Regions from separate parts of the Leptolyngbya sp. ST-U4 genome, predicted to be linked through region 4. Evidence: predicted binding sites of a transcription regulator. Region 4 holds the regulator's gene; each other region holds the start of a gene.
What was found. Region 4 encodes NtcA, which controls nitrogen genes in cyanobacteria. Its sites were predicted from a motif close to TTTGTANNNNNNNNTACAAA; they were not measured.

Region 1 (3,122 bases), on a different contig from region 4:
GCCCAAGCTCCATAGCCAATCGGGGTAATATGAAGGTCAGAGTCACCGAGCGGTCGGGTGGGCATGGTGGTATGTGGTTGAGTTTGCATCGTTGCTCCCTGGCGATCTAGTGCAGCTTTCATCGTAGGCATGGGTGAGCGGCTGAATCACCTCTCTAAAGACGGGCGAATTGTTTTCGGCCAGAAGCAGGCATTCTGTGATCGCGGATACAGAGGTAGACGGGAAACTGCGCCTCAATGGGAGATGATGGGTTCACTACTTGCTTTTCACACTATGGCAAGCCTATCAGGCGGTCTGCTGGACTCCACACGAGTTCTGTTGGACTTGCAGCAAGCCAACGAAATTGCTCAGTCCTTTTCTGGATGCCTGGAGCCAGAGCCGATCGCCTGTTGTGTGGCTCAGGGATTAGTCGATCGGTTTCGCTGTGCCTTTGCACGAATCTGGTTGCTGGAACCCGATCAAACCATGCTGCGACTGGTGGCATCAGCAGGAATGTACACGCGCACCGATGGCTTTTTTGGGCGAGTTCCAATGGGAGCCTACAAAGTTGGCAAGATCGCGCAAAACCGAGTGTCCTTCCTGAGCAACAATTTACCTGCGGAGCCGTGGGTCGGTAATCGGGAATGGGCGGTTGCTAATCAAATTCGCGGCTTTGCTGGATATCCGCTCGCGATCGGCAATCGAGTGATCGGGGTGCTGGCAATGTTCAGTCATCACCCACTCGAACCCGAATTTCTGGAAGTGCTGCAAACCCTCTGCACGATCGTGACGATAGCCTTAGATACTGCAATTCAGTACCAGAAGGAGAAGCAACGCTGGCAGTTAGCAGCTCAGCCGATGCGTCCGCTTGCCCTGTCTGATCAGCTAGCCGAAATCCTCAAAAACTCCCGATTAACGCTGCTGGGAACCGAGCAGCCCCTATCCACTTCCAGAAGTTATCTAGTGTTAAAAACGGCTGAGGTTTTGAGCCATCTGGGCTGTACCTATGCTCGTTTGATCTACAGTGACACCACCGTTGCCCTGGAAGCGATTACCCCTTCAGGAAACTGCGAAGCAACCGTTCCTATTCCTGTTCCTATTCCTACTGTGCCCGCCGACCCTGGCACCGATCCTGAGATCTCGATTTCGATCGCCCTTGCCGAAATTCATCCCCTCGTTACCGGGTTGGGCGGTATTCTGCAAACCCAGCCTACCTCCGATCAGCGTGCCACCCAAATTACGTTAAATATTCCTTATGCTCAGGCGCGCTCGGAGCTGAAACTGCAAGTGCTGTGTACGTCGCCTGTGCTGCAACTGGCATTCACCCATCTGGCAACCACCGCAGGTTTAACACTGTGCGATGATCAGGACGCGCCACTCCTCACCGATGAGATTCAGGCAATTTCCCCCACTCGAAAAGTAATTTGGGTCCGCGGATCGCGATCGCATCCCCCCGACATCCGGGCAAGGGTTGATTTTTCTCTTCAGCCAGAGCAGTTTCGGCAGGCGGTTGAAGCCGTTATGCAGGGACAGACTTGGGGGATTCCAGCAGTTGCCTTGTCCGATCGAGAACTGGAAATCCTACGGCTCCTGACTCAGGGGCACCGCGATCGAGATATTGCCGATCAGCTTGTTATTAGCGAAAGCACCGTCAAATTTCATCTCAACAACGTTCTTACCAAGCTCAAAGCCAAGACTCGTTATCAGGCAGTTTATAAAGCGATCGAGCAGGGCTGGATTTAGTTTGTCGAGCTGCACCTACCAATATCAATAGACTTGGGAATTTCGTATCTGAGAATACAAAGACTTCATAGATAAAAAATCTAGGCTGACAGTAAGTTTATCTACAGCAACTTCTTCAAGGACTTAAATGGGATGCAGAGGTTTCCCGGTGTGGAACTTCGCCCTCCCATCCCTTTGTTTATCAATAGACTGTAAACGCTGTATTCATTTCCCCATCACCCATTTCACCTCAGCAGCTATGAGCAATCACTACTCAGCTATTATTGTCGGCGGCGGACAGGCGGGTCTGTCGATGAGCTATTGCCTGAAAGAACGCGGCATTGACCACATCGTTTTTGAGAAAAACCAGATTGGCTACGCATGGCGCGAAAAGCGATGGGACAGTTTTTGCCTGGTCACTCCGAACTGGCAGTGCCAGCTTCCCGGTTTTCCCTATCCCGGCAATGACCCGCAGGGCTTCATGCAAAAAGAAGAAATTGTGTGCTACATCGAACGCTATGCCGCCTCATTTGAACCACCTCTCAAAGAAGGCGTAGAAGTGCTAAAACTTTGCAGAAATGAAGCGCAACAGTTTGAAGTCACAACTTCGATCGGAGACTTTACGGCAGATCAGGTCGTTGTAGCGATCGGCGGCTACCATGTACCTCGCATTCCGCGTCTTGCCGAATGTCTGCCTGCGCTGCATCAGATCCATTCTTCTGAGTACAGAAATTCCGAATCTTTGCCGGATGGAGCGGTGCTGGTGGTGGGCACTGGACAATCGGGCTGTCAAATTGCAGAGGATCTGCATCTTGCAGGGAGACAGGTGCATTTGTGCGTGGGCGGTGCGCCTCGATCGCCTCGTCGATATCGCGGCAAAGATGTAGTAGATTGGCTTGATCAAATGGGTTATTACGATTTGCCGATCGATCAGCATCCGCAAAAAGAGAAAGTGCGGGCAAAAGCCAATCATTATGTGACAGGCAGAGACGGCGGACGCGAGATTGACCTGCGCCAGTTTGCGCGAGAAGGCATGAAACTGCACGGTAAATTGAAAGCAGCTGAAGGAACCCAGCTCCAGTTTCAAAACGACCTGAAACACAATCTGGATCAGGCAGATGCCGTCGCCGAAAGCATCAAAAAAACAATTGATACGTTTATCGAAAAGAATCAAATCGATGCGCCGATCGAGCCTCCCTATCATCCGGTTTGGGAACCCATCGAGAATTCATTGGCGATCGACTACGAGCAAGAAAATATCCGCACGATAATCTGGTGTACAGGATATCAGTCGGACTTTAGCTGGATCGAAGTGCCTGTGTTTGATGGAAAGGGCTATCCGGGACACGATCGCGGCGTGACTGGCGTTTGGGGACTGTATTTTCTGGGGCTGCCCTGGCTTTATACCTGGGGCTCTGGGC
Region 2 (3,122 bases), on a different contig from region 4:
TTCCGAACTTCGTTGAGAAAGTCGTGAGGAATGGCTTTAGTCGTCAAAGTTTGAGATAGGGTAAACGAAATGGTTACACTTAATCACAAGCTGTTTGCCTGTCTCAATCAACAGACAGGTAAATCGGTCACGGTTAGCCAGAATGACTTTCAAGCGGCTGATTCAGAAGACGACGCCGCTGCTGATTGAAACTGGAAGACGCAATCTGAAAGAACGCAATCTGAAAGACACAATTCAGAAAGCGCAAAAAAACTAGAGTCTGATGACTATCTACGGCTTCCCAGTCCGTTGAGGATTCACGAATTAAGATTCACGAACAGGTCATCATGAAGCAATTTTGCACTGAGATTGAAGCCGCGATCGACAAACCGCTTTAAAACAAATCGCAATCGATTGGCTAGAAGCAAATACGATCCCCTATGATCCCCAATAAGACCTTTCAAGAACCGCTTCTCTTTGCTATGACTCTTCTCGTCGTTGCCACCAGTAATCCCGGTAAGTTAACGGAAATGCAGGCATACCTCACCGATCCATCGTTGCCGTGGAAGCTGAGCCTGAAGCCCAAAGCATTGGAAATCGAAGAAACCGGAACCACCTTTTTAGAAAATGCCTGTTTGAAAGCGTCTCAGGTGGCAAAAGCTTTGGGGCAATGGTCGATCGCCGATGATTCAGGCTTGATGGTCAATGCGCTAAACGGCGCACCGGGAATTTACTCTGCCCGCTATGCTGATACTGATGCCGATCGAATTGCGCGGCTTTTGCGAGAATTAGACCATCAGCCTGATTCTCCTGCAGGAGGAACTGCTTCGCATCGACAGGCGCAGTTTGTTTGTGCGATCGCGCTGGCACGTCCCGATGGATCGATCGCCCTGCACACCGAGGGGATTTGCGTGGGAGAAATTATCAGCGCGCCGCGAGGTTCAGGCGGCTTTGGCTATGACCCGATTTTTTACGTGCCGGAAGCAGGCATGACTTTTGCTGAAATGCCCCCGGAACTGAAACATCGCGTCAGCCACCGGGGGAAAGCATTTGAGGCACTCTTGCCTCAGCTTAAAGAAATCAACCCGGAATCTTAAATCGCTTCCTGGTTCTTTTCCCCTGTCCGAATTCGCACAATTTGATCGACAGGGGAGATGAAGATTTTACCGTCGCCGATTTCCCCAGTTCGTGCAGCCGAGATGATTTTGTCTACCACCATGTCTAGCTGATCGTCTTCGACAACGATTTCAACTTTTAGCTTTTGCAGAAATTCAACCGTGTATTCAGAGCCGCGATAGCGTTCGGTTTGTCCCTTCTGCCGACCAAAGCCGCGTACTTCAGAAACCGTCATCCCAACAATCCCGGCATTCACCAGCGCGATCTTGACTTCATCAAGTTTAAAAGGACGAATGATTGCTTCAACTTTTTTCATGGACTTTGTAAGCTCCCTTAGTTCTTAGTGCATTGCAGGCTGGGTTGCCTGACTGTTTCTATCACCGCTACCAAAAATAATTTTGTAGTATAAGCTACGGTTTGCTTAGCGGAGACAATTCCTCTTATTTTCTACTGAATAATCTGCGATTCATGAGGCGATATACAGCTTTAATCAATTTCAATTCTCCTTAAAGCAGCACTGAAGTAAAGCTCAATATCCGATTTCATTTTCAGCACATTCCCCTCAGAATATTAGAAAGCAAGCTGTCCAGTGCATTCGCGTGAGGAACGAGGCGATGGCGATCGTCAATCACATTATTGAACTAGAAACCACAGCCGGAATCGAAGTGTACGACATTACGGCACACATTCAGGCGATCGTTTCAAAATCGAACCTTCAAAACGGACAGGCGTTAATCTTTTCGCGCCACACCACCACCGCTTTAGCCATCAATGAATTCGAGCCGCGCCTGATGCAGGATGTGAAAGCCTATCTGCGAAAACTCGCTCCCGAAGCCGATCCCTACCTGCACAACGATCTGCACCTGCGCCCCAACATTCCCCCCGACGAGCCAGTGAACGCCCACGCTCACTTGATGGCAATGACGCTCAGCACCAGCGAGATTGTCCCGATCGCAAACGGCAAGCTGACCCTGGGAACCTACCAAGCGGTACTGCTGTTTGAGCTGGATGGTCCAAGGCGGCGATCGGTGTTTTGTCAGGTTTGGGGGGAGTGAAGGAGTCAATTAATTCAGCAAGGCAAGTGCTTCTGGCTGGGGAGGGCCGTATTGTTCTAATACCTGGCGGGTTTGGGCGAGGCTGGCAGCAAGATCGATATCTGCCTGGGTTAGGAGTCCGATCGCCTGCTGGGGATGATCCCGATCGACAACGGGAAGCTGATGCAGTCCTCTGGTGGTCATGCGATCGGTGGCTTCCGTCAGGGATTCATCGGGATAAGCGTAGACCATTTTAGTGGTGCAAAGATCAGCGATCGGCTGCTGTAATAGCATGATGCGGTCTTCAGCAGATTTCGATCGCGTCACTATGCGGGTAATGTCATTCAGGGTGAAGATGCCGACAAGCTGATTCTCAGCGTCAATAACCAGGGCACTGTGACAGCGATACTGGACAAATTGTTGGGCGGCGATCGCCAGGGTAAAATCGCTCCTGAGCTGAAGCGGAGCCGGGTGCATGACGTCTGCAACGGTGAGGCGAGACACATCAGGATGGAGAACAGCTTCAACAGGTTCATTCTGTGCCGCGTTGTCAATCACGACTTTCGGCTCCAAATATTCAGCCGTCCAGATGCTCAAGCCTACTGCTGCCATCAGAGGCAACACAATCCGGTAATCGTTGGTGAGTTCAAACAGCAGCAAAATTGCCGTCAGCGGGGCACGCACACTCGCCGCCAGAAATGCCGCCATGCCCACCATCGCATAAGCCGGAGGAGAAGCCATGTAGTCGTGCAGCATCGGTAAGCCGATCGCCAAAACCTTCCCGTAAACTGATCCCAGCGATGCCCCCAGGAACAGCGCAGGCGCAAACACCCCGCCCACAAAGCCACTGCCAAAGCTAATCGCCGTCATAATCAGCTTCATCACTAGCAGAGCTACCACCAACGGAAGCGGAAACTGCACGTCTTGCAGCATCGACTCAACGGTTTCATAGCCCACGCCCAAAATTTGCGGCAGCTTCAGAGCAACCAACCC
Region 3 (3,122 bases), on a different contig from region 4:
TGCAGCTAGCTTTCGCTTTTTAGAGACGGCGATCGATCGAACGCTGAACGGTCAATTTGATGGCATTGTCACTGCTCCGATCGCCAAGTCTGCCTGGAACGCTGCCGGATTTCACTATCCCGGACAAACAGAACTGCTGGCAAAAAAAGCAGGGGTAAGCCGCTATGGAATGCTCTTTGTTGCCCGATCGCCGCTTACAGACTGGACATTGAGAACGCTTTTAGCAACAGCCCACATTTCACTGCGGCAGGTTCCCGATGCGCTCACGGCAGATCTGCTGACGCTGAAACTGGAACTGCTAATCGAGTGCCTGCAACAGGATTTTGGCATTGAGCAGCCCCGAATTGCGATCGCCGGACTGAACCCCCATAGCGGTGAACAGGGGCAACTGGGACGAGAAGAACAGGATTTCCTGCTGCCCTGGCTGCGGCAAATGGGCGATCGGTTTCCTCAGGCCAAACTTGATGGACTGATTCCGCCGGATACGCTGTGGGTACGTCCGGGACAAGCCTGGTGGGGTAGTGTAACGCCTGACGCAGCTCATGACGCCTATCTCGCGCTATATCACGATCAGGGATTAATTCCAGTGAAGCTGCTGGCGTTCGATCGAGCCGTGAATACGACGATTGGGCTACCCTTCGTTCGCACTTCTCCTGATCATGGAACCGCATTTGATATCGCCGGACAGGGAATTGCTCAGGCAACCAGTTTTAGAGCGGCGATCGATTTGGCGATCGAGCTAGCTCACCAACGGATAACTCAGCAGTGTTCCCAAATCAGCCCGTAATTTAACACAGGATGAAGCGGTGTTTAAGATCTGTTGAAAGAAACTACGGAGTATTTTGCCAATTAACTGAGTGCCCTGAAACCGATTTAGTCTACCTTTAGGCTGAAACTTTATGTCAAGGTTTGCTGACTTCTGCAATTTTTATTAATATACGAGGAGGAAGATCAGCGCAAGAATAAAAAATATTCAGTATAGCCTAATACAAAAACAACTCTAAAGAACTTGTTTTAGGTTATTCTACCTACGGAATTCCATAGCGTTTTGCTCTGTTTGTAACTTTATTGCGTGGGATTTGGCTTTCTGGCTTATTTCCCGATCTTCTCTGCTTCTAGCTTGTCTGCTTTACTTCGTGACGATCATTTTTGTAGCTGAGGGTGAATCATGGTTCAGTCTATTCAATACTCAATAGATTTGCTTCAGGATGAGGCGCGAGAACTTGTTCATAAGGGTGTAATTAGCCGAAATCAGCCAATTTACGTGCTGTGTCAGTACATTCCTGCTCGTGAGTGGGCGTTTGTAGAATGCGTCCTGGAAAACAACGACTTCCTGCTTCGCGATCGAATTGCAGATTTGTTAGGACGGGAGGAGTGGTCGAACGACTAATTCTTCTCTCGTTCCTAATAAATGACTTAGTTGAAGCAAGGCTACGGGGGTTAGACTCGTAGCTTTTTAATTTTCGTTAATTCTTGCCAAATCTATCCTTACCCCTGTTGTCATCCCACTAACCGCCCCACGGAATCTTTCATATCGTTCAGCAGGAATATCTGCTTTAGCCATACTGCTCTAAATACTGAGCAATGTCTTCACTGATTCGCGTTAGTTCTGCTTCGGTGGTGAGGCGAATTCGATCGTCCCGCAGGGTAATCAGAAGCTTGGCTGCGAACGGACTCGACCAGATATTGGGATTGCAAAACACTTCAAGAAAAACCTCCCCGGTATGGCGATATTCGAGGGGCGGCTGGGGTTCGGGTTTGCTGCCTGCTGCTTTTGCCGCTGTTGCTTTCAGGCTTTGCATCAAGACTGCGATCGCGCTTTGCAGTTCTCTTGCGGCTGTGGGGCTGAAGGCAAAAATCACAGAACCTTCGGATAGATTGAGCTTGATCGGTGAAGAAGACATACTTTACTAAGTTGTACTGAGTTGTACTGAGTTGCTCTTAAACTGCTGCCAGGTTGCCTGACGTTACGTTGCTTTAAGCAAGGATTGCCGGAGCGTGATAATTCTCCCATCCTAACGACCCTTTTGTGATTCGCAAGCAGAGAAGGGCATGAATCTTAGCCGATGGGCTTCTGGCAGATTATCCTTCGTCTGCCGCTTGCGGTCATTCGATCGGCTCAGTAGATTAAGGGAAGAAAAGCGAGACCATGAGGGCGATTTCCCATTCAGGCACGAGGAAAAAGCTGTGGCAATTGATAATCGATCGACTGTTCGCAGAGTTTTAGTGATTACGCTGCTGCTGAATCTATTTGTGATGGGATTAAAGGGAGCAGTGGGGTTCTGGACAGGTTCGCTAAGTTTGCTCGCCGATGCAATTCACAGCTTTACCGATAGTGCGAACAACGTTCTGGGGTTAGTGACCAGCCAATTATCCTCACCGCAGCCTGATCGCGACCACCCCTATGGGCATCAAAAATATGAGGCGATCGGGGCTCTGGGAATTGCTGCCTTTCTGGGAATTGCCTGCTTTACAATTTTGGAGGGAGCGGTCGAGCGTCTTTTAACAGGCGGAGCAGAGGTACAAATTGCTGCGCCAGAACTGGGGCTACTGCTCCTCGTATTAGGCATCAATATTTTTGTGGCATTTTATGAGCGGCGAGTCGGTCGGCGGATTGGTAGTCCGATCTTGCTTGCCGATGCTCAGCACACAATGAGCGATATCTGGGTAACGATCACCGTTCTGACAGGATTACTCGGCATCTGGATTTTTGGCATTCAGTGGCTGGATGTCGTACTGGCGTTTCCAGTTGCGCTGCTGGTTTTTCGGAGTGCCTGGAATGTGCTGCGGGATAATTTGCCCTGGCTGGTCGATGAGATGGCGATCGCGCCTGAAGCAATTCATGCGGTCGTGATGCAGGTTCCCGGTGTACTAAATTGCCACAGCATTGCCTCCAGAGGATTGCTCGGGCGCCAGATATTCGTTGATATGCACCTGATTGTTAACGCTGCCGATGTCGAAACGGCTCATGCCATTACCGAAGCCGTCGAAGCTCGCTTGGAGCAGCACTATCATCCGGTGCGCGTCACAATTCACGTTGAGCCACCTTCGTATGAAAAAGAAGAAATTAGCTACGAGCCGCAGCCTTAGCTTCTAATTCGATCGCTTCAATCAGGGTTAAC
Region 4 (3,122 bases):
CGACGCCATCTTCTCCCGCTTTAGGGGTAATGCTGAGATCAAGCTGTTGATCGCCTCGCTGCACGGTAAATTCAACAGGCTGATCCGGACTGGTGCGAATCGTTTCCATTAGCGATTTAACGGCGTCCTGAGAGGCTCCCAGCGGCTGATCGTTGACTTCTAGGATAATGTCTCCTGCCTGAAGCCCTGCCCGTGCTGCCGGAGATTGTTGAGAAATGATTTCTGGAACTACGACGCCTGGTTGATAATCAAACTGTTCAGGAATGCCGATCGTTGTGAACTGCGCCACAAACACCAGATAGGCAAAAATCAGATTGGCGATCACGCCTGCACTAATTACAATGGCGCGATCGAGCACCGGACGGTTTTTCAGCAGATTTGGATCGTTGGGCGGAATTGTACTATCTGGGTCATCGTCGGGAAAGCCAACAAAGCCACCCAGCGGAATCGCTCGCAGCGCGTATTCGGTGCGCTCACCCTGATACTTCAGCAAAATCGGACCAAAGCCGATCGAAAATCGATTGACGTGAATTCCTTGCAGACGAGCTGCCAAAAAGTGCCCCAGCTCGTGAACCACAATTAACAGGGCGAGAACTGAGATTGTCGCTAATACTGACATAGACCCAGATTAATAAATAGAACCATCTGTAGTCCATTCTAAAGGGCGGTGAGGATTACTACTTCTACCCTGTGGGTTGGGTGGGGGAGGGGGAGATGAGGGGTGAATGGTTATCAGTGTATTTGGCTAACTCAGGTTTTGTTGGAATCGCAAGCTTTCTCCGTTCGGCAACGTTTGTTCGCGTCCGATCGCAAGCCTCCTGTTCCTCTTCTCCAGAAGCATTCGCTTAGGATGAGGTTACTTGGGAAATGAAAGTTCTATCCCTTGTCCTTCCTGTCCTTCTGGGGGCATGGGTGTTTTGAACAGCGACACAGCTAACTTTAAGTGAACTGCTGGCTGAGCGTGACTGGATTGTGAACGGTAATTCTTTTCTTGTGGATCGAAATCATTTGATCCTGACGCAGATCGCCGAGCAGCCGAGTCACAGTGACCCGCGTTGAGCCGATCGCTTCCGCAATTGCCTGATGAGATAGTTTAAGGTCGATCGTAATGCCCTCGGTGGTGGGCATGCCGAAGTCGCGGCAAAGAATCAGCAGGAAGCTGACTAGACGTGATCCCATGTCGCGATGCGCCAGCGTTTCGATCATCATCTCGGTTTGCAGAATTCGGGAGGATAACCCTTGCAGCATCAGCATACAGAGATCGGGGTTTTCCTTCAGGGCTTTCTCGACTTGCTCGATCGGCACAGACAGCAGCTCAACGGGCGTAAAGGCAACGGCATGATAGAAGCGATCAGCACGTTGCCCGGTGATGAGCGACAGAACGCCAAACACGCTGTTTTCACGGAGAAGCGCGACCGTAATTTCCTCACCTGCTTCATACACGCGAGATAGTTTGACTGCCCCTTTTTGCAGGAAGTAAACTCGCTCGGCAGGGTCGCCGGGAAAGAAGATTGTTTTGCCACGATCGTAGGCTTCAACAACAGGTGGAAAAGCACTCCCGCTTAATTGACGAAAGACGTTTGCCAATGGCTTATTTGGTGCAGCTACCATATCCCTTCCCCCAGCCCGCCTTTGAAGATTTCATCTTACCGCCACCTGCTACCAATAAGATCATTCGTTCTAGCCCAATTGGTTCTAACCGACTTTTTACCCCCTGTCCTTCACTCTGGTGTGGAGCAAGTAGGGTTAAGCCAAATGGGATATCGGAACTTCTGTGATAGCTTTCTGACTTTAAATTACTAAACTTAACTCTGAGCGGATTTTTTGTATTAAGTAATACATATCTAGCCCAATCTTGGTCTAAGTGCTGAAAAAGTCAGATTTTAAGGCGAAATAGGGGCAAAAAGTTCCTGTTAAAACCGACTGACTGAGACTGATATTGCTCCAGCAGCTCAAGACAATGCTTCCAAAATTGGATTTGCGAGGGTCAGCAGTGCCAGTTTTGTGAAGGATGTTTTCTAATGCTCTATTTCCCAATTAAATATCACCATTGATTCTGCTGAAGGGGAAACGGCTTCGCATTGTTGTCTGGCGAAACGTTGTCTTCTCCTGGCTAACAGGCTCCCCGACGATTAAGCACAACCTGGATAGTTTTGAAAATCAGCCCTAAATCATAAGCGATCGACCAGCGTTCCTGATAGCGCAAATCTAATTTCACGATTTCCTCAAAATCGGTTACGGTTGATCGACCATTTGCCTGCCATTCTCCCGTGATACCTGGCTTTACCTCTAGCCGCTGCCAGTGGTGAGCTTTGTAGCGGCTCACTTCATTTAGCGTAGGCGGGCGGGTTCCAACCAGGCTCATCTCGCCGCGTAGCACGTTCCAGAATTGTGGCAGCTCGTCTAGGCTAGTACGCCGCAGGAATCGTCCTACTCGCGTAATACGAGGATCGCAATCGTTCTTAAAGATGTAGCCTTGCGCCTGATTTTGAACCTGATGCTGAAGTTTCTCGGCATTCACCACCATCGAGCGAAACTTCCAGATGCGGAACGTTTGTCCGCGAAACCCGCATCGCTCCTGGCTGTAAAAAATGGGGCCGGGATCGCTGATATAGATTGCTACTGCGATCGGGATCAAAACCAGAGCGGTCAGCGTTAAGCCAACCCCTGCGCCCAGAATATCGATCGATCGCTTAGTTCTGCTCTGAACCGAAGGATGAATCTCAGATGCAAATGACGGCAGTAGGGTAACAAATTCAGAATGTGTGAATGACATAGCGCAGCAGCCTCTAGACAACGCCCCAAAAGAGGCAAACCAAAGAACAATTGATTGAACCAGAGCAGTGAGCGCGCCCTTAAACCGCAATTTCGGCAGCTTTGCGCTCTGATAAAAGCAACTGATGAAACCAGAATGCGCTTTGATTCAGGGGCAAGCAACAGCGAAGGTTTCGCTTTATCAACACTTCAAGGACAGCTTTAGAAATAGGGAGCTTCTCCGGGAAAATTACCAGGCAATTTCCACAAGGTTTTGCCTTCCGTGGTTAAGATCCTGGTATGGAGATTCAGTCTGCAACGTTATACATCGTAGGAACCCCGATCGGCAATCTGGAAGACATGACCTT

Region 1: the regulator NtcA is predicted to act here: its motif matches at 1,764-1,783, upstream of NDA02_RS10455 (MSMEG_0569 family flavin-dependent oxidoreductase).
Region 2: the regulator NtcA is predicted to act here: its motif matches at 1,493-1,512, upstream of NDA02_RS26805 (P-II family nitrogen regulator).
Region 3: the regulator NtcA is predicted to act here: its motif matches at 974-993, upstream of NDA02_RS13275 (DUF4327 family protein).

What each region holds. Positions count from the first base shown of each region.
Region 1 covers NZ_JAMPKZ010000004.1:285,588-288,709, reverse strand. The annotation lists gene NDA02_RS10465 (aldo/keto reductase) at 1-65, opposite strand, end outside; gene NDA02_RS10460 (LuxR C-terminal-related transcriptional regulator) at 274-1,722, shown strand; gene NDA02_RS10455 (MSMEG_0569 family flavin-dependent oxidoreductase) at 1,961-3,122, shown strand, end outside.
Region 2 covers NZ_JAMPKZ010000053.1:13,003-16,124, reverse strand. The annotation lists gene rdgB (RdgB/HAM1 family non-canonical purine NTP pyrophosphatase) at 462-1,076, shown strand; gene NDA02_RS26805 (P-II family nitrogen regulator) at 1,073-1,411, opposite strand; gene NDA02_RS26800 (secondary thiamine-phosphate synthase enzyme YjbQ) at 1,710-2,150, shown strand; gene NDA02_RS26795 (chloride channel protein) at 2,160-3,122, opposite strand, start outside.
Region 3 covers NZ_JAMPKZ010000007.1:121,278-124,399, forward strand. The annotation lists gene pdxA (4-hydroxythreonine-4-phosphate dehydrogenase PdxA) at 1-787, shown strand, start outside; gene NDA02_RS13275 (DUF4327 family protein) at 1,169-1,390, shown strand; gene NDA02_RS13280 (hypothetical protein) at 1,557-1,904, opposite strand; gene NDA02_RS13285 (cation diffusion facilitator family transporter) at 2,188-3,090, shown strand.
Region 4 covers NZ_JAMPKZ010000025.1:42,592-45,713, forward strand. The annotation lists gene rseP (RIP metalloprotease RseP) at 1-619, opposite strand, end outside; gene ntcA (global nitrogen regulator NtcA) at 940-1,611, opposite strand; gene NDA02_RS22730 (sugar transferase) at 2,114-2,776, opposite strand; gene rsmI (16S rRNA (cytidine(1402)-2'-O)-methyltransferase) at 3,055-3,122, shown strand, end outside.